Parasegetibacter sp. NRK P23: one gene and its partner. The protein of the gene in region 1 interacts with the protein of each later gene in a pairwise test. Links are inferred from orthologs where the notes say so. Each region holds a gene or a part of one and is shown on either strand. Other genes may lie near its edges.

Region 1 (12,852 bases):
ATTGTAATAACGGTAGTGCTTGTTTCCCTCTACATGCGCCTGGGTTGGTTGATCCCTCTGCTGGAGAAGCTGCCCTTCATCGAGCGGTTTGGAAAATATTTCCATGTGCTGGGCGAATTTTCACGGCGCGAATTACTGGAAATGCTTTTGCTTTCATTGCTGCGGTACTTTGTTTTTATCCTGCAGTACCAACTGGTTTTCAGTATATTCGGGGTAGGGCTTACCTGGTGGCAGGGTTTTTGGATGACCGGTGCTGTGTTCCTGATCCTCGCGATCGTTCCAACGATAGCGCTGGCGGAACTTGGCTTGAGAGGAGAAGTGAGTTTGCAGTTGATCGGCATGTTAAGTAAAAATAAAATCGGCATCGTGGCCGCAACCGGCAGCGTTTGGTTCGTTAACTTGTTGATACCGGCTATTGTGGGAAGCATCATGGTGATCGGAATTAAAATATACAGGAACAAATGATTTGATAAAGCAGGCTGGTGTTATTCAATAATGGTTCCGCCGCATTATCAGCATAAAGAACAAATAAAGATATACGGATGAAAGCTGCAGGTTTACTGACTCTTATATTTTTATCGCTGCACTTAAGGGCGGCCAATGATTTCTGCTCCGTCAGGAATACTTCTTTCAAAGCAGGCGAAAGCATTACACTGAAAGTGTATTATACGCTTGGCGTATATGTGGCCGCAGGAGAAGCCACCTTTACATCATCCCTGGAAAGACTGAACGGAAAGCCTGTTTACCATATCGTGGGAGAAGGCAAGACCTATAACTTCTACGATAACTTTTTCAAGGTACGCGACCGCTACGAAACCTACATCGATACCGCCAGCTTACAACCCTACAAGTTTATCCGCAATGTAGAGGAAGGCGGTTATAAAAAATATGAGAATGTAAGTTTCAACCGTACCGCTAATACAGCCGTTACCACGAAAGGGGTTTTCAAGGTGCCCGAATGTGTACAGGATGTGGTAAGTTCAATTTATTACGCGCGCAACATTGATTTCTCCAAATACAAGCCCGGAGATAAGATTCCTTTTTCCCTATTCCTGGATGATGAGGTGTACAACATCTACATCCGTTACATGGGCAAAGAGACCATCAAAACCAAGTATGGAAAATTCCGCGCCATCAAATTCAAACCCTACCTGATCAAGGGATCCGTTTTTGAAGGTGGTGAAAAAATGACCGTATGGGTTTCAGATGACGGCAATAAAATTCCTGTGCGGATAGAAAGTCCGATCTCCGTTGGGAGCATCAAAGTAGACATGTCTTCCTACCGGAATTTGCGTTACCCGCTTTCTTCGTTGATCAGTGTACGGTAGTGTTGAACCTGCCAACCTGATGCATAAGGAATACGACATAGTCGGAACAATCATTCAACTAAACGAATGGTTTGTGAAAGAAAGGATATGCCGGTAGGATTATAAGGCCAGGCATACTTGCCACCGGCAATTCCTTCCATTCACTCAACGCTGTTCAGGGCCACACAGTTTATCGTTCTATCTCAATATTACTATTTATCAGTACTCACTCATCAATACCCGGTATTACCTCTCCCTCTTTTTTATGTAGCCGCACAAAGTCCTTCACGAGGTTATTGTATACCCTGATACTCTCCACACACTCCGCGAATCCGGGTGTGCGTATAGAATGAATCCTGTTCCTGTACTGTTCATCTGAAGGGATGATGAGTTCCTGCCGCAACGGATCTATCACCACGTTTAATACCTCAAGTGCCATCACGCCCAGTAACGGCTCCACTTCCCCCGGTAAAACCACGGCCTTGCATGGCTCGCTGATGTGCTGGAACCTGATCTCCAGCCCGCTTACCACGTCGCAGGCCACCGGCTTGTCGTTGGCCAGGTAGAAGGTTTTCTTTCCCACCACAGGAAGCTTGAGGTAAGATTGGATGTTCTCGTTAATAATCAGTTCACGCGCTCCGGTATCCACCAATGCACGGATCTGGATACTTCTCACTTCTTCTTTCCCGATGATGTGTTTTTTCGACAGGGTCAGGTCCTCCAAATTCACCAATTCAATACTCGCATAAATGTTGCCCATACCTAGTTTTTTAGCTGCATGAAAATAAGGTGTACTCATCCGCTTAAAATTTTGATGATCTTAAAATAGATGGCCTTGCCCCGCTGCAGTCGGGACAAAAGAAATGCGTACGCCATTCAGCGCTACTCATTTTCTGCCAACAAAATTATGGATGTGTGGTGGGTGGGGCAATGTGAAAATAACCCATTTTGCGATAGAAAAACACCGATCAGCAATTTCGGAGGAAAAAACTTTCTCCTGCGCGTATGCCCTTCTCCGTTTGAATCAGCGTGCAGCACTCGTTTTGAACATCGTGTTCAAAGAATAAAATAAATTCTTTCGCCGCGGCTTCGTCAAGGAAGATTTTTTTCTCTTCCAAAGTAAGCAACGGTCTCGTATCATAAGCCATTACATAAGGAAGGGGAATATGTGCGGTGGAAGGAAGAAGATCGGCCACAAATACAATGGTGCGGCCATTGTATTTTATCTGCGGGAGCATCATCGATTCCGTGTGACCGCTTACAAAGCGGAATGAGATATGCTCGGTGAAAATACTTTCCGCCAGCCGGCCTTTTTCTGCGTCCGGAGTAGGTATGAATTTCAGTTGTCCACTCTCTTGTATGGGAAGAATATTCTCCTTAAGAAACGAGGCTTTTTCTCTTGCGTTTGGTTCGGTAGCCCATTTCCAGTGCGCTTCATTGCTCCAGTAAACGGCATTCGGGAAAGCGGGCACCAGCTTATCGTTCTTCCGTTCAATGCTTCCGCCACAATGGTCAAAATGCAGGTGCGTAAGGACCACATCGGTGATATCATCTTTATGGAAACCGTGTTTTCGCAGGGAGCTTTCCAGTGTATCATCGCCATGGAGATAGTAGTGTCCCATGAACTTTGCATCCTGTTTATCACCTATTCCATTGTCTATGAGGATAAGCCGGTTCCCATCTTCAATCAACATGCAGCGCATGGCCCAGGAACACATATTCTGTTCATCCGCCGGATTGAGTTTGTTCCAGATGGATTTCGGAACAACGCCGAACATGGCGCCGCCATCAAGCTTGAAGTTTCCCGTAGGAATGGAATAAAGTTGCATACGGCAATGTTTTTTACGATGGAGAAACGGATTTTTTTTTCTGAAGTGCGCTATAGAGCCAGACCATGCCTATTCCGAAAAATACAATCAGGCTCAATACGGAGTTTTTCATGCTTCCGGTGATGTCTTCTATTAACCCGAAACTAAATATGCCCAATACAATAGCGATCTTCTCCGTAAGATCATAATAACTGAAATAAGAGGCGGTGTCTTTTGTTTCGGGCATCAGTTTGGAATAGGTGGAACGGCTGAGCGATTGAATACCGCCCATTACCAGCCCTACCGCGATGGCCAGGGCATAAAAGCTGAATTCCACCGGTTTTTGTAATGGCGCAAGCAGGTCCTCTTCAGTTTTGATTTGTTTATCAACAAATGCGAAATCCTGGCTACTTTGTTCAAGCGTTTCTTTTTGTTGCTTCAGTACTGCGATCTTCTCGTGCATCGGGGCCAATGGTTCCGCAACGTTGGCGGTCTGGAAAGCGGCAATACAAATCAATATCCAAAAGAATACCACGCCCATCAGCACTTTGATGTTCCCGAACTTCGAAGAAAGTCGGCTCATGAGTATGGCACCGGGAATGGCCACCAGTTGAATCAGTACCACCGTAATGATGAGGTTGGTGTCGGGCAGATGGAGCAATTTGCTTCCAAACAGTGTGGCAGCCAGCATTACAGTTTGCACGCCCATGCTGTAAAAAAAGAAACCACGGAGAAATCTCTTGAGTACGGCCAGTTTTTTCACCTCGCCATATACCTTCTTTACCTCATGGAAACCATCGGTGAAAATATTGCCTTTGGTCGGTGATTTCACGGTTGTTGATGGCAAACGGTTGAACGAAATTTGTGCGAACAACAGCCACCATATACCTACCAGGAGAAAGGTGATCTGCGTTGCTTTGCCGCTTTGTCCTTCCATGAAAAGGATCAGGCAGAACCCGATGATCTGCATGATGACGCTGCCGGTATAGCCATAGGAAAAACCTTTTGCTGAAATACGGTCCCTGTCTTCCGGTGCGGCGATCTCCGGCAAGTAGGCATTGTAGAAAACCAGACTGCCCGCGTACCCCATGGCCGCCAGCATAAAAGCGGAGATGCCGAGCCATAGGTTGGAGGCGTCAAAGAAGTATAAAGCGGAAGAGCCCAATGCGCCCATGTAACAAAAGAAGCGCATGAAATTCTTTTTGTTGCCGCGCGTATCCGCTATGGAAGTAAGTATGGGGTAAAGCAAAGCCACCACGAGGTATGCTGCCGCCAGTGTATAATCGTACAGGGAAGAGTTGGTGAACTGCCTGCCCAGGAACTCAACTTTGTCGCTGCCATCCGGGCTTTTTGTGACCGCCACAAAGTAAATGGGGAAGAAGGTGGTGGTGATCACAAGGTTGTAAACGGAATTGGCCCAATCGTACATGGCCCAACCGTTGATCACTTTGCGGGAAGCGGTTTGCATATCGAGCGTTTAAGGTGCTGTAAGTTATAACTTACCGGCCATATACAGGCCCAGTAATACCACTCCGAGCGCTATGCGGTAGATGCCGAAAAGGCGGAAACCGCGCTTTTGGAGAAAACCGATGAAGAAGCGGATAGCAAGCATGGCTACGATAAACGCTACGATGTTGCCCACAACGAAAGCAGTGATGTTTTTAGTGGAAGCCAGTACCAGTTCGTATCCTTTTACCTCCGTGCCATTCATTTGGAAGTCTTTGAGTACGAGAGAATAACCGGAAGCGGCCGCCATGGTGGGCACTGCCAGGAAAAAGGAGAACTCGGCTGCCAGGGAACGGCTCAGTTGCTGTTGCATTCCGCCAATAATGGAGGCGGCACTCCGGCTCACGCCCGGGATCATGGCAAGGCATTGCCAGAAACCGATGGTGATGGCCTTACGGAAGGATATTTCAGGTTCGGTATGTATTTCAGGCTTCTGGAAGAAGCGGTCGATGAACAGGAGCACGAAACCCCCGAGGAACAGGGAGATGGCAACGGTAAGCGGGCTTTCGAGCATTTCGTCGATCTTGTCGGAAAACAGGAAGCCGAGGATCAGTGCGGGAAGAACAGCGAACGCGAGTTTCAGGTAAAACTGAATGCTTTTGAAATCGACAAATTTCTTCCAGTACAATACCACTACCGCCATGATAGCACCCAACTGAACGGCTACCTCGAACAGTTTGGTGAACTCATCGGTATGGATACCCATCAGTGAACTGGTGATCACCATGTGGCCGGTGGAGGAAACGGGAAGAAATTCGGTAAGTCCTTCTACAATGGCCAGGATAATGGCTTCAAGGAGATTCATGAGCGCTTCGGTTGATGGTAAAAAAACAGCGATCCCGGTAGGAGATCGCTTGAAATATTATGACGCAGCGGATCAGGCCGCCTGCTTTTTAGGTTTTTTGAAGATGGCGTAAATCTCCAGCAGCAATCCGCCAACGATCAGGATCGGGGCGATGGTGATTCTGCGGGTGCTGTATACTTCGTTTTCAGCAAAGATGTTCGGGTCCTGGCTTTTGCCGCCAGCCATGAGCAACATACCAATGATCACGATCACGATACCGGCGATCATCCATATATAATTCTCTTTGTGAAAGAGACTGGTGCTTTTGTTTTCGGTCATAACTTATGTTTAATCGTTCGCAATATAATCAATACAAATCATCCAGTTTCATTTTCAGGTATTTGATCACACTTCTGTGGGTGCTGAAGAAAGATATCGCGATACCCAGTAATATGATGATGGCGAAGAGGATCGCCAGCATGTTCATGTCCCGTATAGCCCTGATCTCCGGGATGTATTTTTCGGCCACGAAGATCAGTGCGATGATGCCTGCGATCGCCAGGAGTCCGCTAAGCGCTCCGTTCAGGATGGCGCGCATATCCAGCGGCTTGGCGATAAACCAGCGGGTGGCGCCCACCATCTGCATGGTCTTGATCAGGAAACGGTTGCTGAACATGGCAAGTTTAATGGTGTTATCGATCAGGAAGATCACCACGATCCCCAGGATAACGGCAATCACCAGCAATACCAGGGAGGCCTGTTGCACATTCTTGTTCACGCTGTCCACCACCGCGTCAGGGTATTCTGCGCTGCTCACGGCAAGTTTTTCCTGAAAAGTATTCTTGATCTTCAGCAGGGAGTCCTTCTGAACATATTCATCATACAACTTGAATTCTATGCTTGCAGGTAATGGGTTGTAATCCAATACTTTACCCCAATCCGCATTGCCGTCCTTCATAAATTTGTCTTTCGCCATCTCTTTGGTTACATACGTGTAGGACTTCACATAGGGCTGTGTTTTTACATAATCCACCAGTTCGGTACTGTCTTTGGCCGTGATGTTCTCGCGCAGGTACACCCTCACTTCCACATTCTCTTTAAAGTACTGGCCCAGCTTGTTGGCGTTGATCACGATCCACCCGAGGATACCCAGGATAAGCAATACAAGCGATACTCCGAGGATCGACATAAAGTAAGATGGTGAGGAACGTTTGGCAGATGCTTTTCCGATTTGAGACATGAAACTGCTTTAATGGTTAGTAAACGTATATTCAAAGGGATACGTGCAAAATAACGTATTTTTGCGCGATTTTCGGTAAGCCGTACCCGCCGGGCAGGGCTTACCGTGATTTAACGCCACGATATACGGTGTTATTCTCCAGACAATTTGTTAAAATACCGTTGTTGAACCGGAGAAGAACTACAATCTTTGAACCATCATGGAATACAATTTCAGAAAGATCGAAAAGGAATGGCAGGAGAAATGGAAGGCGGCAGATGCTTATCTTGTCAGCAATATTTCAGCAAAGCCGAAGTGCTACGTATTGGATATGTTCCCTTATCCGAGCGGCGCGGGGCTGCATGTGGGGCATCCGCTGGGCTACATCGCCTCCGATATCTATAGCAGGTACAAAAGGTTGAAAGGATTTAATGTACTGCATCCTATGGGATACGACGCTTTCGGCCTGCCCGCCGAGCAATACGCCATTGAGCATGGCATCCATCCGGCAGTGGCTACCGCGAAAAATATAGAGAACTTCAGGAAACAACTGGACAATATCGGGTTCAGCTACGACTGGAGCCGTGAAGTGCGGACCTGCGACCCTTCCTATTATAAATGGACGCAGTGGATTTTCCTGCAATTGTTCAACGCCTGGTTCAACAGGGAGTTGCAGCAGGCAAGGCCCATCCATGAACTGGTGGCCATTTTTGAAAAGAACGGCAATACCGCATATCCCTGCCCGGGAGATGCGACCGTGGTGTTCTCCGCCAACGACTGGAACGGGTACGATGAAGCCTGCAAACTGAACATCCTCATGCATTATCGCCTCGCGTTCTGCGGTTACGGAGAAGTGAACTGGTGTGAAGCGCTGGGAACCGTGCTGGCCAATGATGAAGTGGTGAACGGGGTGAGCGAAAGGGGAGGGCATCCGGTGGTACGCAAGAAACTCCGGCAGTGGTACCTGAGGATCACTGAATATGCCGACCGGTTGCTGGAAGGACTGGAAAAAGTGGAGTTCTCCGATGCGATGAAGGAGATGCAATCGAATTGGATCGGAAAAAGTTATGGGGCGGAGATTGAGTTTGGAATAAAAGGAGAGGAAGGCAAACTCAAAGTCTACACCACCCGCCCCGATACTATCTTCGGCGTGGATTTTATGGTTGTTGCCCCGGAACATGAACTCATTGCCGACATCACTTCGCCCGCACAACAGGCTGCGGTGGAAGAATATGTTGCCTATGTGAAGTCCCGCTCCGAAAGGGAGCGCATGGCCGAGAAAAAGATATCTGGCTGCTTTACCGGCGCTTATGCCATCAATCCGTTTGACGGAAGGGAAATACCCATCTGGATCAGCGAATACGTGCTCGCGGGCTATGGAACCGGCGCCATCATGGCCGTTCCCTGCGGTGATGAGCGCGATTTTAAATTTGCCCAGCACTTCAATATTCCCGTCACCAATATTATCGGGGAGCATTTCAACGGAACCGAAGCCAACCCTACCAAAGACGCATTGCTCGAGAACAGTGGTTTTCTGAACGGCCTGGTCATGCGCGATGCCATGAACGTGGCCATGGATAAATTAGAGGAGATGGGCATCGGCAAACGAAAAGTGAATTATAAAATGCGCGATGCGGCGTTTAGTCGTCAGCGGTACTGGGGCGAACCCTTCCCCATCAAATGGAAGAACGGCACCGCCTACCAGTTGCCCGAATCCGAACTGCCATTGGAACTGCCCCATGTGGACAGCTATAAACCAGGTCCGGAAGGAGAGGGGCCACTGGCCAATATTCCGGAATGGGTGGAAAAAGAACTGGAAACGAATACCATGCCCGGTTATGCCGGCTCGTCCTGGTATTTCCTCCGCTACATGGATCCTCACAACGAACAGGAATTTTGCTCCCGACAGGCCAGCGACTACTGGAACCAGGTCGATATTTATATCGGAGGCACCGAACATGCGGTGGGCCACCTGCTGTATTCAAGAATGTGGACCAAAGCGCTGTATGACCTGGGACATATCGGGTTCGATGAGCCGTTTAAAAGGTTGGTGAACCAGGGAATGATTCAGGGAAGCAGTAGGTTTGTGTATAGGGTGAAATTGCTTGAAACAATAACTGAAAAGCCAATAAATGCGGTACAGGTATTTGCTTCTAAGGATGTAGTTGATAAATATTATTTAAATGAGATTAGTCTTGAAGACTTCTATCAACTCATTATTCAAAGTGGGCTAAGCAACGCTCCAAGTTTTGAATATTTAGGAGAAAAGAAAGTTTCAAATATCTCAATCAGCATTTCAGCAATTCACGTTAATGTAAATATTGTTGATGGTCAGGAGCTTGACATTGAAGAATTTAAAAAATGGAAAATTGAATATTCTGATGCATTATTTGTCCTAAATGCTGATGGAAAATACATCTGTGGTTCCGAGGTTGAAAAAATGTCCAAATCCAAATTCAACACCGTTAACCCCGATGACCTCGTTGCCAAATACGGCGCCGACACTTTCCGCATGTACGAAATGTTCCTCGGCCCCGTGGAAGTGTCCAAACCCTGGGACACCAAAGGCATTGAAGGGGTACACCGTTTCCTGAAAAAACTCTGGAGACTCTTCGCCGATGAAAACAAAGGCTTCATCGTTACCAACGATGCGCCTTCAAACGATGAATGGAAGGCGATATATAAAGCAGTGAAAAAGGTGGAAGACGATACTGAACGTTTCTCCTACAACACTGCCGTTTCAGCCTTTATGATCTGCGTAAACGAACTGAGCGATTTGAAATGCCACAAAAAAGAAGTGCTGGAAAAATTGCTGATCATCCTCACCCCGTATGCTCCACACATCTGCGAAGAACTCTGGAACCAGGCGCTGAAAAATCCAGGAAGCGTATTGGATGCCGCCTATCCTGCGGTGGAAGAAAAATACCTGGTAGAATCAGCCAAAGAATATCCTGTTTCAATTAACGGAAAAACGCGTACCACCATCAACCTGGCACTTGATATCTCTCAGGAAGAAGTGCAGCAACTCGTGCTGCAAAACGAGATCGTGCAAAAATGGATGGAAGGGAAGCCCCTTAAAAAACTGGTGTACGTTCCCGGTAGAATGGTAAACGTAGTGGTATAAAAGCCGGAAAATTTCGAACTGAAAAATTGAATGCAGTTCAAAAAGTGCGTTTAATAAGCGCGATATTATCACGCACATGAGTAATAAAAAACAGGCTGTATCAGCATAAGATACAGCCTGTTTTTTATTAAAATGATTCTTTCAACTTATCTGCAAGGCATACAACAAACAACTCATTCTAAATCAACCAGTGCCAATAAAACAGCCACATTGCGCCAGCGAGGCTGGGAGGCTGCGAGGAACGAAGCAGGAAGCAGGAAGTAGCGCGCCTTTGCGAGAAAATAAACACACCACTACCGCTCCAAGTACCAACAAGCCATTGCGCCGTAGCGCCGTCGCGAGCAATAAAAACACCTCTCCCTGAAAGAGCCCCAAACTTAATTAAGGCCTTGCGTCCTTGCCACTTTGCGTCCTTGCGTGGAAAATATCCTCCATGTGCCCCCTCAATCTGCTAGGAACGAAGCTGTCACGTGAAAAAGAATAAACTACTTCTTCGTAATCACCGACTCCGTCGTAGAAGCAATCTTCAACGGCACTTTCTGTCCCATCACTTCCATACTACCCGTTGCATCCATGGTGGTGTTGCGTTTTTTCACAAGACCTGTTGCGGGATCCACTACCATCGTGCCTTTTACGGGACCGCTCATTTCCATTTTCATTTCCATGCCCTGTTGTTCGGTAGTGGTTTTGATCACGGTGTTGCCGGTGAAGGAAACAGCGGCTTCTCCGCCTGAAACGGATTCCAGTTTATAAGTAATATCGCTGGCCAGGGCTTCGGTGGTCACTTTTTCCTGCCATGTTTCGCCTACTTTCAGTGCTTTTCCACCGAAGGTGGTGATGGCGGCGAACGGTGCGCCAACGGAATAGGTGTTCTGCATGCCATTCATGGCGGCAAGGGCTGCGCTGGCGCCATCTCCACCAGGCATCTTGATGTCTTTCACCAGGCCGTTTTTGGAAACGCTGATTTCCTGGGTTTTGTTGATGATGTCTTTAAACCCCTGACCCATGGGACCTTCCAGATCCGCTTTGTTGTCCGTGTCTACTTTTTGTTCCTGACCCATCATAGAAACATTCATCCTGAAACGTTTGAAGGTATTGGCGAACAGGTAATCCGCTGCATTGTCCTTCAGTTCCAGTTCGTTGTTGGAAATGGTTTCGGTTTTCGTTTCCATCTGGTTGCCCATCATTTCCATGCTGGTATTGGCTTTGATGGTGGAAACCTCTTCAAATTTTTGTCCTTTGGAGAGGTTAATCTTTCCAGTGATGGATTGCGCCTGGGTAAGGGAGAATCCGCCCAAAACGAGTGCGGAGGCGAGTAAAAGCTTTCTTTTCATATCTGATGTTTGTGTTTGAATGGTTAACGGGATGGCTTAAACTACAGGAAATAAGAACCGTGAGACAAGTAAGTTCCCGCCTCACGGCCATTTGGTTATTTAATGATCTCTGCAAGTTTCTTCTGCAATTCTTCTCCCCTGATGTTCTTCGCTACAATGATTCCGTTAGGATCCACCAGGAAGTTTTGGGGAATAGAGTTGATGCCGTACTGCCTGGCTACCGCGTTGTTCCAGAATTGAAGATCGGAAACATGTGTCCAGGTAAGGTTATCGGCGTGAATGGCTTCCAGCCACTTGTCTTTTTTACCGGGCTGGTCCAGAGAAATACCCAGCACGGTGAAGCCTTTGTCTTTAAAGTTTTCGAAAGCCTTTACCACGTTGGGGTTTTCAGCACGGCAGGGGCCGCACCAGCTTGCCCAGAAATCGATCAGCACATATTTTCCTTTGAAGGAGGAAAGGCTAACGGGGTTACCAAGTGTATCGTTTTGAGTGAACTCCATAGCCGGGCGACCAATACCTGTTTTTTTGGCGATATCCAGTTTCGCGGCAAGGTCCTTTCCGCTTTTGGTTTCTTTTGCGGCGGCCGGAAGTGCATTAAAAATAGGTTCAACCTCATCGGCATCCATGTTACCGCCTGAGAATTGGTTGATGGCGTAGAGCGCCAGCGGGGATTTCGGATTTTTGATCGCGTAATCCTTATAAACCTTGCTCATTTGCTCGCCCAGCTCTCCGGCTTTTTCACGGATCTTCGCTATGCCTTCCTGATCCCTGGCGGTCTGGAGTTTATAAAACTCCTGTTCCAACGCATCCATCTGGTCATTATAAGGCTTCATTTGTTTGTTGAGGGCCTCATAGGCGGCATGCGCCTTGGAACCGGTGATCTTCACGTTGGTGAAAGAGTCGGTGGAAACGAGTTTGATCTTCCCCTTATCCAGGAAAAGTGTTACCAGGTTTTTCCTGGACATTGCCGCGCCTTTGGCGCGAAGGGAAGCCTGAACCGGTTCCGTAACAGTGCCGGAAAAGGTATAAGTGCCATTTTTAACTTCAGCGCTGTCGTTGATGCGCTGGCCGTTGGCCGCATAATTCAGGTACACCATCTCCGGAACGGCGGCAATATTTTTAAAACTGCCACTCACCGTAAAATTTGGTTTTTCAGTCTGCGCAAGGGAAAAAAGCGGTGCCGCGCAGAGGGCAACAAGAGAAAGTGTTCGCATTGGTTCGTTTTTATAGATTAGACGGGCAAGTTACCGATAAGGTGGCAATAGGTCCTAACCACTTGTCAAATAGTGTGCTACAATCAATTATAGTGTATCTGCTGATCCGTCATATATATTAATTTGTATCTTCGCCTATTCCTTTGCGCTAAACAAAAGATAAGCTAGTTTGGAAGGAACGTATTGATATTGAACAATTTAAACAACAGAATTCATGGATTTCGTAATCATAGGGGTCGTTTGTATTGCAGTAGGGATCATAGCGGGGAAGTTCATTTTCGCTAAAAATACCCGGAAACAGATAGAGGATGCAGAACAACAGGCCAGAAAAATAGTTGGCGACGCGCAGGCAAATGCCGAAACGCTGAAGAAAGAAAAAATGCTGGAAGCGAAAGAAAGATTCGTCCAGTTGAAAGCGGAACACGATAAAGAGGTATTGCAGCGCAACCAGAAAATTTCCGAAGGCGAGAACAGGATCAAGCAGAAAGAGCAGGCGCTTAACCAGAAAGGAGACCAACTGGACAAGCAGATCAAAGAAAATGAAGCCATTAAAGAG
Region 2 (12,360 bases), 2.2 Mb from region 1 along the record:
AGGATATCCTGGTGACCATCTGCGTTAGGCGACACAAGGGAATAGGGCAGACTAAAAAACTGCCTCGCTGCCATCGCTTCATTTTCCACCTGCTGCGCGTTTTTATACCCCGGCGTTCCTGCCGAAGAGTGCCAGTTGTTGGGATCATTACTGTCTCTGCCCGTGAATATCCTTTCAAGGGGTACGCCTTCTTTGTTAGTGAGCAGCTGGTGGTGCCACCGTTCTTGATAGGATACTTCATCCACGATTGCTCCCCGGCTATTGAAGAGTAATACTGTACCCTTGTCATCGGGGTAGGAGGGCATAGTTTTCAACGGAAACAATCTTGCGCTATCCTTTACTAGGTATTGTTCCTTCAGGAACCTTGTTTCAGCGGAGTATACGATGTACTCACCGGGAAACAACAACCTTGTTTCAGGGCTTAAAGGCCCGGATAATGTTATGGCGCCAGCGGTATTCATCCCGCCTAAATACATTCCGGAAAGATCTATTGCGCCCGGCCCTTTGTTGTGTAATTCAATATAATCTTCTGCGGGAGGGTGTGGGTTAAACAGGAGTTCGTTCAGCAGCACTTCCTCTTTTCCGGGGACGATTGGCATTGCGGTGGGCAATACAACCGGGGCGTGCTGTACAGCACCATTGCAACCGCGCATGTTTTGAATGGCTATGCTGTATAGCTGTTTTTCACGGAATGCATCGCTGAAATGTAAGGATATCGCATCGTTCCAGAACTGCTCTTTAAAAACCGTATCCGGATTTAAGCCACTGATCTTTTCGACAAATAAATCCCGTGCTATACTCTTTGTATCAAAGCTCATATTCATTTGCACAACGATGGTGTTGAGATCAGTCATAAAACTATGTACCGGCACAATGGCAACAATGGGTAATGGTTTCATGATCCTGCCTGCTTTTCCGGGACTTCCTCCTTCGGGGTCAGCGGAGGCGCTCCAGTTTCTGCTGAAGTCGGTTTGCGTGTGTACGTCAAGGCAGGGCTGTGCCGTATCAATCATTTCCAGCGACCAGCCACCTTGCTGTTTAAAACTTTCTCTGTACCAGCTTATGGCGTAGGATATAGCATGTATTGTTGCGCCGGAGGCGTCTTTCAGTTGAAGCACATCGCCTGCATTATCAAGAGATGGGAACCTTGTAACGCCAATGGTTTGACCAAATACCTGGAACTGCGCAACATTCGAGGTGGCGCATAACAGAAGAAAGGCGCCTGGATCGAGACGGAAGTTTCCTTGTATGGAACCAGAACCGGTTCGGTCGCTCAGTGTCCATCCCTCCAGGAATACAGGGTTGCCGCTCCGGTTCAATACCTCCACATATTCAGCCGCGGGCAATTGAACGGGGGGATCGGGGTCGGCCATCAGTTCCGTGATCACCACATCGTATCTGCTTACCTGTTGGCTTTCCGACTTTATTCCTGTTAAGATCAGTAAAATCATCGTTATTATCCTTCTCCCCCAATTCATACACACTCATTTTAAGTAGGGCAGCATTCCTGCAGGGAACACCGCCCGGTTGAAAAACTCAAAGGTAGAATGGTCGGAAAAACCTGACAATGTGAAAAACACCGAAAACCCGGCAGAAAAAAGCGGAAAATATTTTTGGAAATCACGGATGTTTCACTTTAATTTTGCTCCCGCATGAACATGATGAAACATACAAAACGCATTAAGAAACAGTTTCCACTTAAGGAAGGTGCATAAGCGTTCTGTGTTTACAATAGAATTGAGGGCCTTCCAGATTGGAGGGCCTTTTTTTATACTAATAATTAACCAACTAAAAGAACAAAAACAAACATGAAAGTAGCTGTAGTGGGAGCAACCGGCCTGGTAGGCTCCAAAATGTTGCAGGTATTAACGGAACGCAACTTCCCGGTAACTGAACTTATTCCCGTGGCCTCTGAAAGATCCGTAGGCAAACAGGTGGAGTTTAAGGGAAAGCAATATTCCATTGTGAGCGCCGCCGATGCCATTGCCGCCAAGCCCAATGTAGCTATTTTCTCCGCCGGAGGAAGTACTTCCCTGGAGTGGGCACCAAAATTTGCTGAGGCTGGTATTACGGTGATCGACAATTCTTCCGCCTGGAGAATGGATCCCACCAAAGCGCTGATCGTGCCTGAGATCAATGCCGATTCGCTTACCGCGGCCGATAAAATCATCGCTAACCCCAATTGTTCTACCATCCAGATGGTGGTGGCATTGAACCCGCTGCACAAAAAATATAAGATCAAAAGGATCGTGGTGTCCACTTACCAGTCTGTAACAGGAACAGGGGTGAAAGCCGTGAACCAGCTGATGAACGAAAGGAAAGGCGTGGAAGGTGAGATGGCGTACAAATATCCCATCGACCTGAACGTGATTCCGCAGATTGATGTATTCCTGGAAAACGGTTATACCAAGGAAGAAATGAAAATGGTGAAAGAAACCAAGAAGATCATGCGCGATGACTCCATCCGTGTGACGGCCACCACTGTACGTATTCCTGTAATGGGCGGACACAGTGAGAGCGTGAACGTGGAATTTGAGAACGATTTTGACCTGGCTGAAGTTCGCTCCCTGCTCAGTGCAGCGCCTGGCGTGGTAGTGGTGGATGATCCTGCCAACGCGCAATATCCCATGCCGATGGATGCACACGAGAAAGACGAAGTATTCGTGGGCCGTCTTCGCCGCGATGAAAGCGCTCCGAATACCCTGAACATGTGGATCGTAAGCGATAACCTCCGCAAAGGTGCCGCCACCAACGCCGTTCAGATCGCGGAATACTTGAATGGGAAAGGATTGCTTTAGTGGTCTTCCAATAAACTCCGGTTTAAAAAATCCAGCAGGGGCTTCAAGGTTTTGAAGCCCTTTGCTGTTTCCGGGAGAAAATTGGTGGCAAGTACTTCTTTATCCGGCACTTCCCGTCCGGCGATAAAACTTTTCAGTTTCAGGTATTCAATGCCGGTATGGTCCTTTTCATAACCTTTCGGTGCGTTGGCCAGGCTGTATTCAGGGCTTTTGTCGAGGTCGCCGTAAGTTTGAATGAATGATTTATTGCGGATGAGCTTTCCAAACTCATCGTAACAATAATCGATTTCCTGCCGTACTTTCTTCAGTTCCGGGGCCATGGGCATGTAAAGTCCTCCGCCAATAAAACTCTTGCCAGGTTCCAGGTGAACATAGTAACCCGCAAGCATGGCTTTTTTTCCGCCCCTGCAAATGGAGGCGCCGAAATTGGTTTTATACGGAGATTTATCCTTCGAAAACCGCACGTCCCTGTTGATGCGGAACATACAGTCTTTCGCGGTAAGGTGCGCTATCGTGGGATCTAACTTAGCCATCGCGGGGATCAGCTTGTCGATGAAACCCGCGAAATCCTTTCTGGCGTTTTCGTATGCTTTTCTGTTGGCATCGAACCATTCTTTGTGGTTGTTCTTTGCCAGGTCTTTCAAAAAAGAAAATGTACTACCCTGTATCATCGTCATATCCTGGTTATATCCTGCCCCAGTTCTCCCCGCTTTTAATGCGGTACAACGTCATTTCACTCACGCCATATTTTTCAGCGAGTTGCTTGATGGTGAGTTTACGTTTGGGATCGTTGAGTGATTTTTTAATGGTTTTAACCTGTGTGGCATTGAGTTTAAGCCCTTTGGTACGCGTAGCCTGAATTTGTTTGTAGGCGATTTTCTGCGGACTTTTCTGCTGGTGCGCGATCATCTCTTCCAGCGTGGCCCATTTCAGGTTTTTAAGTGTGTTATCGGTTTTGTTGTGATTCAGGTGGATCACATACTTGTATTTAGGAGAAGGTTTCTTCAGAAAGAGTTTGGCTATTTCACGGTGGATGTAAAGTGTGCCGTTGCTATCGGGCCGGTGAAGGTTTAGGGTTCTGTAGCCTGTAGTGAGGGAGCCGTTCAGCAGCTTTCCGTCTTCGTTTACCTCTTCGGAATAACTGGCAACACGGCCGCTCGATGATAGTGCATATTTTTTCCTGAGCTGTTTCCAGCCGGGGAATGGCAAGTGTTTCCACACTTCGCCGGGCAGCTTCTTTACCATAACATGTTGATTTATTTTAAAGTTACAAAAGCTATCCCGAACTTCTCAAAATATTATCGGTGATATTTAACCGAAGAGCTGAAGAAACTCGTCTTCCGTGATCACCCTTACGGTCGGGATCTTTTTTGCTTTTTCCAGTTTGGACCCTGCTTCTTCCCCTGCCACCAGGTAATTGAGTTTGCTGCTTACCCCGCTCAGCAATTTTCCGCCGTTCTTTTCCACCAGTTCTTCGGCTTCGCTGCGCTTGAAGCGGGTGAGGGTGCCGGTGAAAAGGAAGGTCTGGCCGCTCAAGCTTCCGCCCGCCACCTGTCCTTTCTGGGTATTCTTCAGGTTCAGTCCGGCTTTTTCGAGCTGTTCAAGGAGGTGAAGGTTATCCTGGTTGGAGAAAAACTGGTGGATGCTCCCCGCTACTTTGGTGCCCACATCTTCCAGTTCGCGGAGTTTTTCTTCAGAATAATTCCTGAAATCGAGCAGGTGCTCCACGGCGCGGGCCAGCACTTTCGCGGTGGTTTCGCCCACATAACGGATGCCCAGGGCGAAAATGATCCGGTGCAGGGGTTGCTGCTTCGATTTTTCAATAGCCTCCTGTAGGTTGGTAATGGATTTTGGGCCGAAACCTTCGAGTTTCCCGATGGCTTCGAAATCAAGTGCGTAAATACCGGGGATATCGTGCAGTAATTTCAGGTCGTAGAACTTCCGGATGTTCGATTCACCCAAACTCCTGATGTCCATGGCGTCTTTGCTTACGAAATGGATCATTCTTTCCACTACCTGTGCCTCGCAGTTAAGGTTGATACAGCGCCATACGGCTTCGTCTTCGGGCTTAAAGAGGGCATCGCCGCAAACCGGGCAATTTGTCGGGAAAATGATCGGTTCTTCTTTCCCTGTTCTCAGTTCCGCTAAAGGTTTCACGATGTAAGGAATAACATCTCCGGCCCTTTCCACCAATACGGTATCACCGATATGCAGGTCCTTCTCGCGCACTACATCTTCATTGAAAAGAGAGATAGAGCCCACGGTTACGCCACCGATGGGAACGGGGTCGATCTTCGCGACTGGCGTAATGCTGCCCGTACGGCCCACCTGGAACTCCACCCTGCGGAGGATGCTGGTACCCTGGCGCGCGCGGAATTTGTAGGCCATGGCCCAACGCGGGTGGTGTGTGGTCATGCCCATCTTATCCTGAAGGTCATTCCGGTTCACTTTGATGACCATACCATCTATCTCGTAGGGCAGTTCATCGCGTCCGGCTTCAAAGCCCGCGCAGTAATCAATCACACCATCGATGCCCGGGAATACTTTCATTTGTTTTACCGGGCTCCTGAAACCCATGTTCCACAACAGTTCCAGCGATGCGCTATGGCTTTGCAGCGCTGCCGGCATTTCGCCCGTAAGGGTTACGTCGCTCACATGGTAAAGAAAGGCTTCCAGGTTGCGCCTTCCCACTTCTTTGGGGTCTTTGATGCGGAGGGAACCCGAGGCCGCGTTGCGCGGATTAGCGAGCGGGGCCAGGTTCTGGGCCACCAACTGCGCATTGTAGGCTGCGAAATTATTTTTATTGATGAGGACTTCTCCCCTGATTTCAATTTGTTGAATGCCGAATTTGGAGAAAGGCGCTGAAAGCGGCACCGAGCGGATCTGCTTCACATTGGTGGTAATTTCTTCGCCTTCCACCCCATCGCCGCGAGTGGCGGCTCTTACAAGAAGGTCATTCTCATAAATAAGAGAGATGCTGGCGCCATCGAATTTCGGTTCCACACAATATTCCACGGTATCGAGGCCTGTCAGTTCCCTGGCCTTACGGTCCCAGTCGCGAAGGTCTTCGGCATTATAGGAATTTTCCAGCGAAAGCATCGGCACAAGGTGTTGCACAGTGGTGAAAACACTGGTAAGTCCTTTGGCGACACGCTGTGTAGGCGAATCGGAAGTGATCAGTTCAGGGTGGTCTTCTTCAGTTTTTTCAAGCAGTTTATACAGTATATCATATTCACCATCGGAGATAAGCGGGTTATCTTCCACATAATACCGGTGTTCGTGGAATTTAAGGATATCGCGGAGTTGCGCGATCTGTTGTATATCAAAGGAGGAAGGCGTTCTGAGCCATTCAAGTGTTTGTTCCTGGTAAGACCTGATAATATCGCTGGTAAACATGGGATCGAGTTAGATCGCAAATATAGGGATTGACCCGGTGCCATCGCTATAGCGGTGCCACCGGGTAGGGTGAAAACCCGCCGAGTTTCGCCTTGTTTTTCTTTTGATGCGATCCGTTTCTGAACGGGTGCGGAAGGAAGAGGGTAAGAAGTTGGTTTTGGGTGGGTTTAGGGCAAATCGGTGCCACCGACGTTGTTTTCCCATAGGTGCCGAGGTGATAAAACCTTTAGAACATCGTTTTTTAAACCGGTCTTACACGATGAAAATACGTCTAATGTGAAGGCGCTGCACGAGCATAAAAGCATGAAGTGTTGCCCAAAAGAAAGCCCCTTCTCCCGTATTACCGGAAAAAGGGGCGGCAGGTTTTATAATCACGAAGTGTTTCAGCGGGTAAAAAATATTATTGTGTATTTTTTACACAACTAAGGTAAAAACTTTTTACCTTCATTCAGCGAAAAAGGACAGATTTTTTTCTGAAATGAAAACGATGCCTGCCTGAACGCATAAAACCTGTATAATGAACCGATTGCTTGTTCACCTCCTGGTGGCCGCTGTTTTCATGTGCCAGCATGCCAGCGCGCAACTGCTTACATGGTCGCCCGCATTTCCCACCGCGGAAGACACGCTCCTGATTACTTTCGATGCCGCTAAAGGGAATAAAGGACTCAACAATTATTCCGGTGATGTTTACATTCATACCGGTGTCATTACTTCTGCCAGCACTGGTCGTACAGACTGGAAGCATGTGGTGTCGGAATGGAATACCAATAACGCGGCTTTTAAACTTACGCCCATCGGCAACAACAAATACCAGATCAGGCTGGACACCTTGCGCAAATATTACGGCATCACTGCCGGTGAGCAACTGCTGCGGCTGGCAATGGTGTTCAGAAGTTATAACCCGGGCGGAAGTGTGCTGGAAGGGAAAGTATCTGACCTTTCCGCTGATCAGGGCAATATGTATATCCCTGTGTATTCTAACAATGACCTGAAGGTGGCGCTCTTTCAGCCGGAGTCGGAACCGCGTTACAACCGGTATGTGCTGCCGCTTTTGAAAACCGTGGGCGAAACGGTAAATGTGGCGGCGTCGTCTAACTTGCAAAGTACCATACGACTGCTCTTCAATGGAACGGAACTGGCCGCTGCTTCCAATGTAAAGGCGTTGAATGGGGTGGCAAATATTGTATCTCCAGGCAACCAACGCATTATTGCTGAAGCGGTGTCGGGACCAAATACTGTTCGCGATACCATTGATTTTTTTGTGGACGGGAACGTGGAAACGGCACCCCTTCCTGCCGGTGTAAAAGATGGGATCAATTACCTGAACGGGAACACGTCTGTTACCCTGGTGCTGTATGCACCCGGTAAGAACACGGTACGCGTGCTGGGTGATTTCAACAACTGGACCGAACGCCAGGAGTACGCCATGAAAAAAACACCGGATGGAAACAGGTGGTGGCTCACGATAACCGGACTCACTGCCGGAACAGAATATGCGTATCAATACCTGGTGAATGGAACATTGCGCATCGCCGATCCTTATGCTGAAAAAATACTGGACCCCTTCAACGATGGAGAGGTGATTTCCACCGGTGTTTACCCGGGATTAAAACCATATCCAGCAGGAAAAACAACGGGCATCGTAGGTGTTTTACAAACGGGAAAAACACCGTACAACTGGCAGGTGAACAACTTCGTTCGTCCCGATAAAAGAAATTTACTCGTCTACGAGGTGCTGGTGCGCGACTTCCTTTCCGGGCACAACTGGAAACAATTGAAAGATACTATTCCGTACTTCAAAAAACTGGGCATCAACGCGATCGAGCTGATGCCCTTCAACGAGTTCGAGGGCAATAAGAGCTGGGGGTATAACCCAAGTTTCTATTTCGCGGCGGATAAATTTTATGGCACTGAAAATGATTTGAAAGCCTTTATTGATGAATGTCATAGAAACGGAATCGCTGTTATTATGGATATGGTGCTGAACCACTCTTTCGGCCAAAGTCCCATGGTACAATTGTATTTTGACGCGGCGAACAACCGTCCTTCCGCGGAAAGTCCATGGTTCAATCCAACGGCAAAGCATCCTTTTAATGTGGGGTACGACATGAACCATGAAAGCGCGGCCACAAAATATTTCTTCAGCAGGGTAACGGAATACTGGCTGAAGGAATACCGCATTGATGGCTACCGGTTTGATTTGTCCAAAGGGTTTACGCAGAAAAATTCCTGTACAACGGGCGATTGCGGTTCTAATACAGAAGTGAACAACTGGAGCGTGTACGATGCTTCCCGGGTCGCCATCTGGAAGGCCTATTACGATACGCTTATGAAGCATGCCAATGGCTCTTATGTAATACTGGAGCACCTTTCTGAAAACAGTGAGGAGAAAGAACTCTCCGATTACGGCATGTTGTTCTGGGGAAAGGCGACAGAGCCTTTCAACGAAGCGACCATGGGGTATAACGATGGTGGAAAATCAGATTTCTCATATGGATTGTTCACTTCCAGGGGATGGAACAACCCGCACCTTGTTACCTATATGGAAAGTCATGATGAAGAAAGACTGATGTATAAAAACCTGCAGTTCGGCAGTACTTCCAACGCATCACACAACGTGAAAACACTGCCCGTGGCACTGTCAAGAAACGGAGCCGCCGCCGCTTTTTTCTGGCTGATGCCGGGTCCGAAAATGATGTGGCAGTTCGGGGAAATGGGCTACGATTATTCTATCAACTATTGCAGCAACGGAACGGTTCAGAACAGCTGCCGTGTAGACGATAAGCCCATCCGCTGGGATTATTTGCAGAACACGGACCGGAAAAACCTGGTGAACGTTTATGATAGCCTGTTGCAACTCCGGAACCACCCGCTCTTCAGAGATACCTGGATCAGTAAGGACATCGGCTTTTCGTTGAATGGTACAAACGGGCTGAAATATATGATCGTCCGTACTTTCAATGATACGGCCTCCGTTGTGGTGGTGGGTAATTTTGGTGTTACGGCGCAAACCATCGGCGTTACCTTCCCGAAAGCGGGCAACTGGTACAGGTATATGGTGCCTGAAATCTACACGGCCAGCGGAACGCAGCAGCAGATCAGTCTCGCGCCCGGCGAGTACAGGATTTTCCTCAGCAGGAATCTTTATGGGCTGGGTATTACCCCGGTTCAGGATATAGACAACCAGGGGCGGTTACTTAGTTTTGGCATTTATCCCAACCCGGTAAACCAGGCTTCCAGCATAGTCTATCAGCTTCCCGAACCCGGAAAATTACAGATCAGCATTCATGATATCTCGGGGCGGCAACTGGGTGGAACTTACCAGGTGAATACGATAGCCGGAAAAGGACAACTACCGGTTACGGCCATCACCGGAAGTGTACCGCAGGCGGGAACATATATCATCAGGTATTGCTGGAAGAATAAGATGTACGCGGAAAAATTCAATGTTTTTTCCTCCTGGTAGCGATGTTTTTTCACGGAGAACATTCCGGTATTATACGCACCGGTCTTGGAAATCCGTTAAACTGAAATAACTTGCGATACCCGAATAACATTAAACAGCCAGCCATGACGAGACGACCAGCAGCGCAACCGAACATCAATACCACACCCATCAGCATCGCCGATTATTTCAAGGTGGCCATATCCGTGGATTGCGTCATTTTCGGGTTCGATGAAGGGGTGCTGAAGGTGCTGCTCATCAAGTGTAACCTGGACGAATTTAATGGGGAATGGTCGCTGCTGGGAGATCTGGTGCGCCCGGATGAAGACCTCGACAAAGCTTCTTACCGCATCCTGAAAGAACGCACCGGGCTGGATGATGTATACCTTGAACAGGTGCATACATTCGGTTCTCTCAACCGGCACCCCAACGGAAGGGTGGTTACTACGGCTTATTATTCTCTTGTAAATATCCAGCACCACGAACTCCAACTTTCAGACAACGAACTGCATTGGCACCCCTTCAACGAAATCCGTTCCATGGCCTTCGACCACATGCAGATCCTGCAAACCTGTTATACCCGGCTTCAGCAAAAAGTATTGCGTGAGCCGGTGGTGTTCAATCTGCTGCCCCCGAAGTTTTCCCTCCGCGATTTACAATCTTTGTACGAAGCGATCCTCGGCGTGGAAATGGACCGGAGGAATTTCAGAAAGAAATTCTTCCAGATGGGCTTCCTGGTGGATACGGAACAGATGGAAGACAATGTGCCGCACCGCCCGGGAAAACTCTACAAATTCAACCACAGAAAGTACAGTAAGCTCAGCAAAAAAGCACTGGATATCAATTTCTGATAGTGCGGGTGAGGCAGAAGGGTTTAACTGGCAGATAAATTTTGATGCTTCTTAGCCTGTGCTATGCGGGTGGAACGGCTACATGATTGAGTTTAATGTAGCAACCTCAGCATTTAAAAGTGTAGCACTTCCCAATTCAATGCAAAAGCTTCGCGATTCAACACAGAATTGAATGAGCTGAAACGCATGCCCATCATTGTTTTAAAACACCTTATGCGTTGTAAGCATGTTTTGATACAATGGTTGTATTTCTCAGATTCGCATATTATAAAATTGTATTCCTTGATTGATGAGTCGCAGTTTTTAATGATCGATCTATCAGCTTAATGATTTTTGTATTCTTTTGATATAAGCCGGTTGAACGATTTTCATCCCTTTCAGGAAGATCGTTTAACAATACATGCTTTTGTATTGTCTCCTGTCAACAAATGAGGTTTGGTGCATCATTGCGCCGGATTACCCTGTCTTTTCTTGTAAACGATTGCGCTGGGAATTCCAAATAAAACCCCGCATTTTATTTTGGTTTAACAGAATTTTTATTTTAACATTGTGTAAAATATACACATTAGTGTATCGCGGATTATAAAACCTATTAATTGCCATTATGACTGCCAGGAATCTAACGAGGATGCTTGTTGCGCTCTGCACATTATTGTGCATGGTTTCAACAGAAGCTGCTGCCCAGCAGCGCACCATTAACGGGAAAATTTCAGATGGCCGGAACGGTCAGCCCATATTCGGGGCTTCAATTCTCCTAAAAGGAACAACCAACGGAACATCTTCGGGTGCCGATGGACTTTTCAGTTTAAGCGTTCCCGCTGATGCATCAGTATTGGTCATCACTTCCGTGGGCTATGCTTCCAGGGAAGTATCTATCGCTTCCGGAATGCTCGACATCAAACTGGATCCTTCCACCGCATCTTTCGATGAAGTGGTGGTGATCGGTTACGGAAGTCAGCGCAGGAGGGAAGTGACCGGTGCCATTACCAAAGTGACCAGCGAAAAATTAAATTCAGTACCGGTGCCCAGCTTTGAAGCGGGTTTGCAGGGACGTGCCGCGGGCGTACAGGTGGTGCAGGGCAGCGGGCTTGCAGGGTCGGGCTCGGTTGTGCGTGTACGTGGGTTGAATTCCATCAGTGCGGGAGGCGATCCGTTGTATGTGGTAGACGGTGTTCCCATCACCCAGGACAATTTCCTTCGTGGTAACAGTGGTGCCATGAACCAGAATCCACTGGCCGCTATCAATCCGCAGGACATTGAATCCGTGGAAATTTTAAAAGATGCGGCGGCGGCTGGTATATATGGAAGTCGTGGTGCGAATGGAGTGATCCTCATCACCACCAAGCGCGGTAAAAGCGGCAAGCCTTCTTTCAATTATTCCAATAGGGTGGGTTTCAGTACTTATGCGAATCGTCCGGATTTTCTGGGTACCGAAGATTGGCTCGCCTTGCGCCAGGAAGCCTGGGTGAACGATGGCAATTCAGGTTTGGCACCGCTTCCGGGAAACGTCAGTTGGGAAAAGGCCAGGCAAACGAACACCGATTGGTGGGACCTGCTTACCCGCACCGGCGTAATGCATGAACATAACCTGAGTATGAATGTGGGTTCCAAAAAGGTACGTGCATTCGTAAGTGCCAATTACAGCGACCAGCAAAGTTACCTGAAGGGAAACTCATTTGAACGTTACGGTTTGCGCGCCAATGTTGATTATACGCTCAATTCAAAATTCAAGGCGGGCATAACGGCCGGCTACAACAGGGGCAATAACCAGCGTGTACCCGCGGCGTGGGCGGGCGGTTTGGGCGATGTGATGAGTACGGCATTGCCTTTCTTCCCTGTATACAACGACGATGGTTCTTTCTTTACAGGA

The links.
Region 2: the proteins of M4J38_RS14115 (region 1) and ligA interact in binary tests that used the Escherichia coli proteins (3 or more experiments, as listed by UniProt). The link is inferred for Parasegetibacter sp. NRK P23 from one-to-one orthologs.

Annotation. Positions count from the first base shown.
Region 1 is NZ_JAMDLG010000001.1:3,474,904-3,487,755, forward strand. Bases 6,511-9,948 are described here. They hold M4J38_RS14115 (leucine--tRNA ligase), read left to right. Parts: upstream 6,511-6,844; coding sequence 6,845-9,748; downstream 9,749-9,948. Other genes in these bases: M4J38_RS14110 (ABC transporter permease), read right to left, coding at 6,511-6,645. In the rest of the region: M4J38_RS14075 (lysylphosphatidylglycerol synthase domain-containing protein), read left to right, coding at 1-465; M4J38_RS14080 (DUF3108 domain-containing protein), read left to right, coding at 543-1,328; M4J38_RS14085 (aspartyl protease family protein), read right to left, coding at 1,534-2,106; M4J38_RS14090 (MBL fold metallo-hydrolase), read right to left, coding at 2,276-3,136; M4J38_RS14095 (MFS transporter), read right to left, coding at 3,150-4,583; M4J38_RS14100 (undecaprenyl-diphosphate phosphatase), read right to left, coding at 4,608-5,426; M4J38_RS14105 (DUF3098 domain-containing protein), read right to left, coding at 5,499-5,744; more of M4J38_RS14110, read right to left, coding at 5,773-6,510; M4J38_RS14120 (DUF6263 family protein), read right to left, coding at 10,234-11,082; M4J38_RS14125 (TlpA disulfide reductase family protein), read right to left, coding at 11,178-12,296; rny (ribonuclease Y), read left to right, coding at 12,511-12,852.
Region 2 is NZ_JAMDLG010000001.1:1,263,788-1,276,147, reverse strand. What follows is about bases 3,653-6,598. They hold ligA (NAD-dependent DNA ligase LigA), read right to left. Parts: upstream 6,195-6,598; coding sequence 4,110-6,194; downstream 3,653-4,109. Other genes in these bases: M4J38_RS05105 (NUMOD4 domain-containing protein), read right to left, coding at 3,653-4,043. Outside these bases: M4J38_RS05120 (lamin tail domain-containing protein), read right to left, coding at 1-1,478; M4J38_RS05115 (aspartate-semialdehyde dehydrogenase), read left to right, coding at 1,809-2,798; M4J38_RS05110 (DUF2461 domain-containing protein), read right to left, coding at 2,795-3,475; more of M4J38_RS05105, read right to left, coding at 3,483-3,652; M4J38_RS05095 (alpha-amylase family glycosyl hydrolase), read left to right, coding at 6,712-9,660; M4J38_RS05090 (NUDIX domain-containing protein), read left to right, coding at 9,765-10,490; M4J38_RS05085 (TonB-dependent receptor), read left to right, coding at 11,149-12,360. UniProt on the Escherichia coli protein: DNA ligase that catalyzes the formation of phosphodiester linkages between 5'-phosphoryl and 3'-hydroxyl groups in double-stranded DNA using NAD as a coenzyme and as the energy source for the reaction.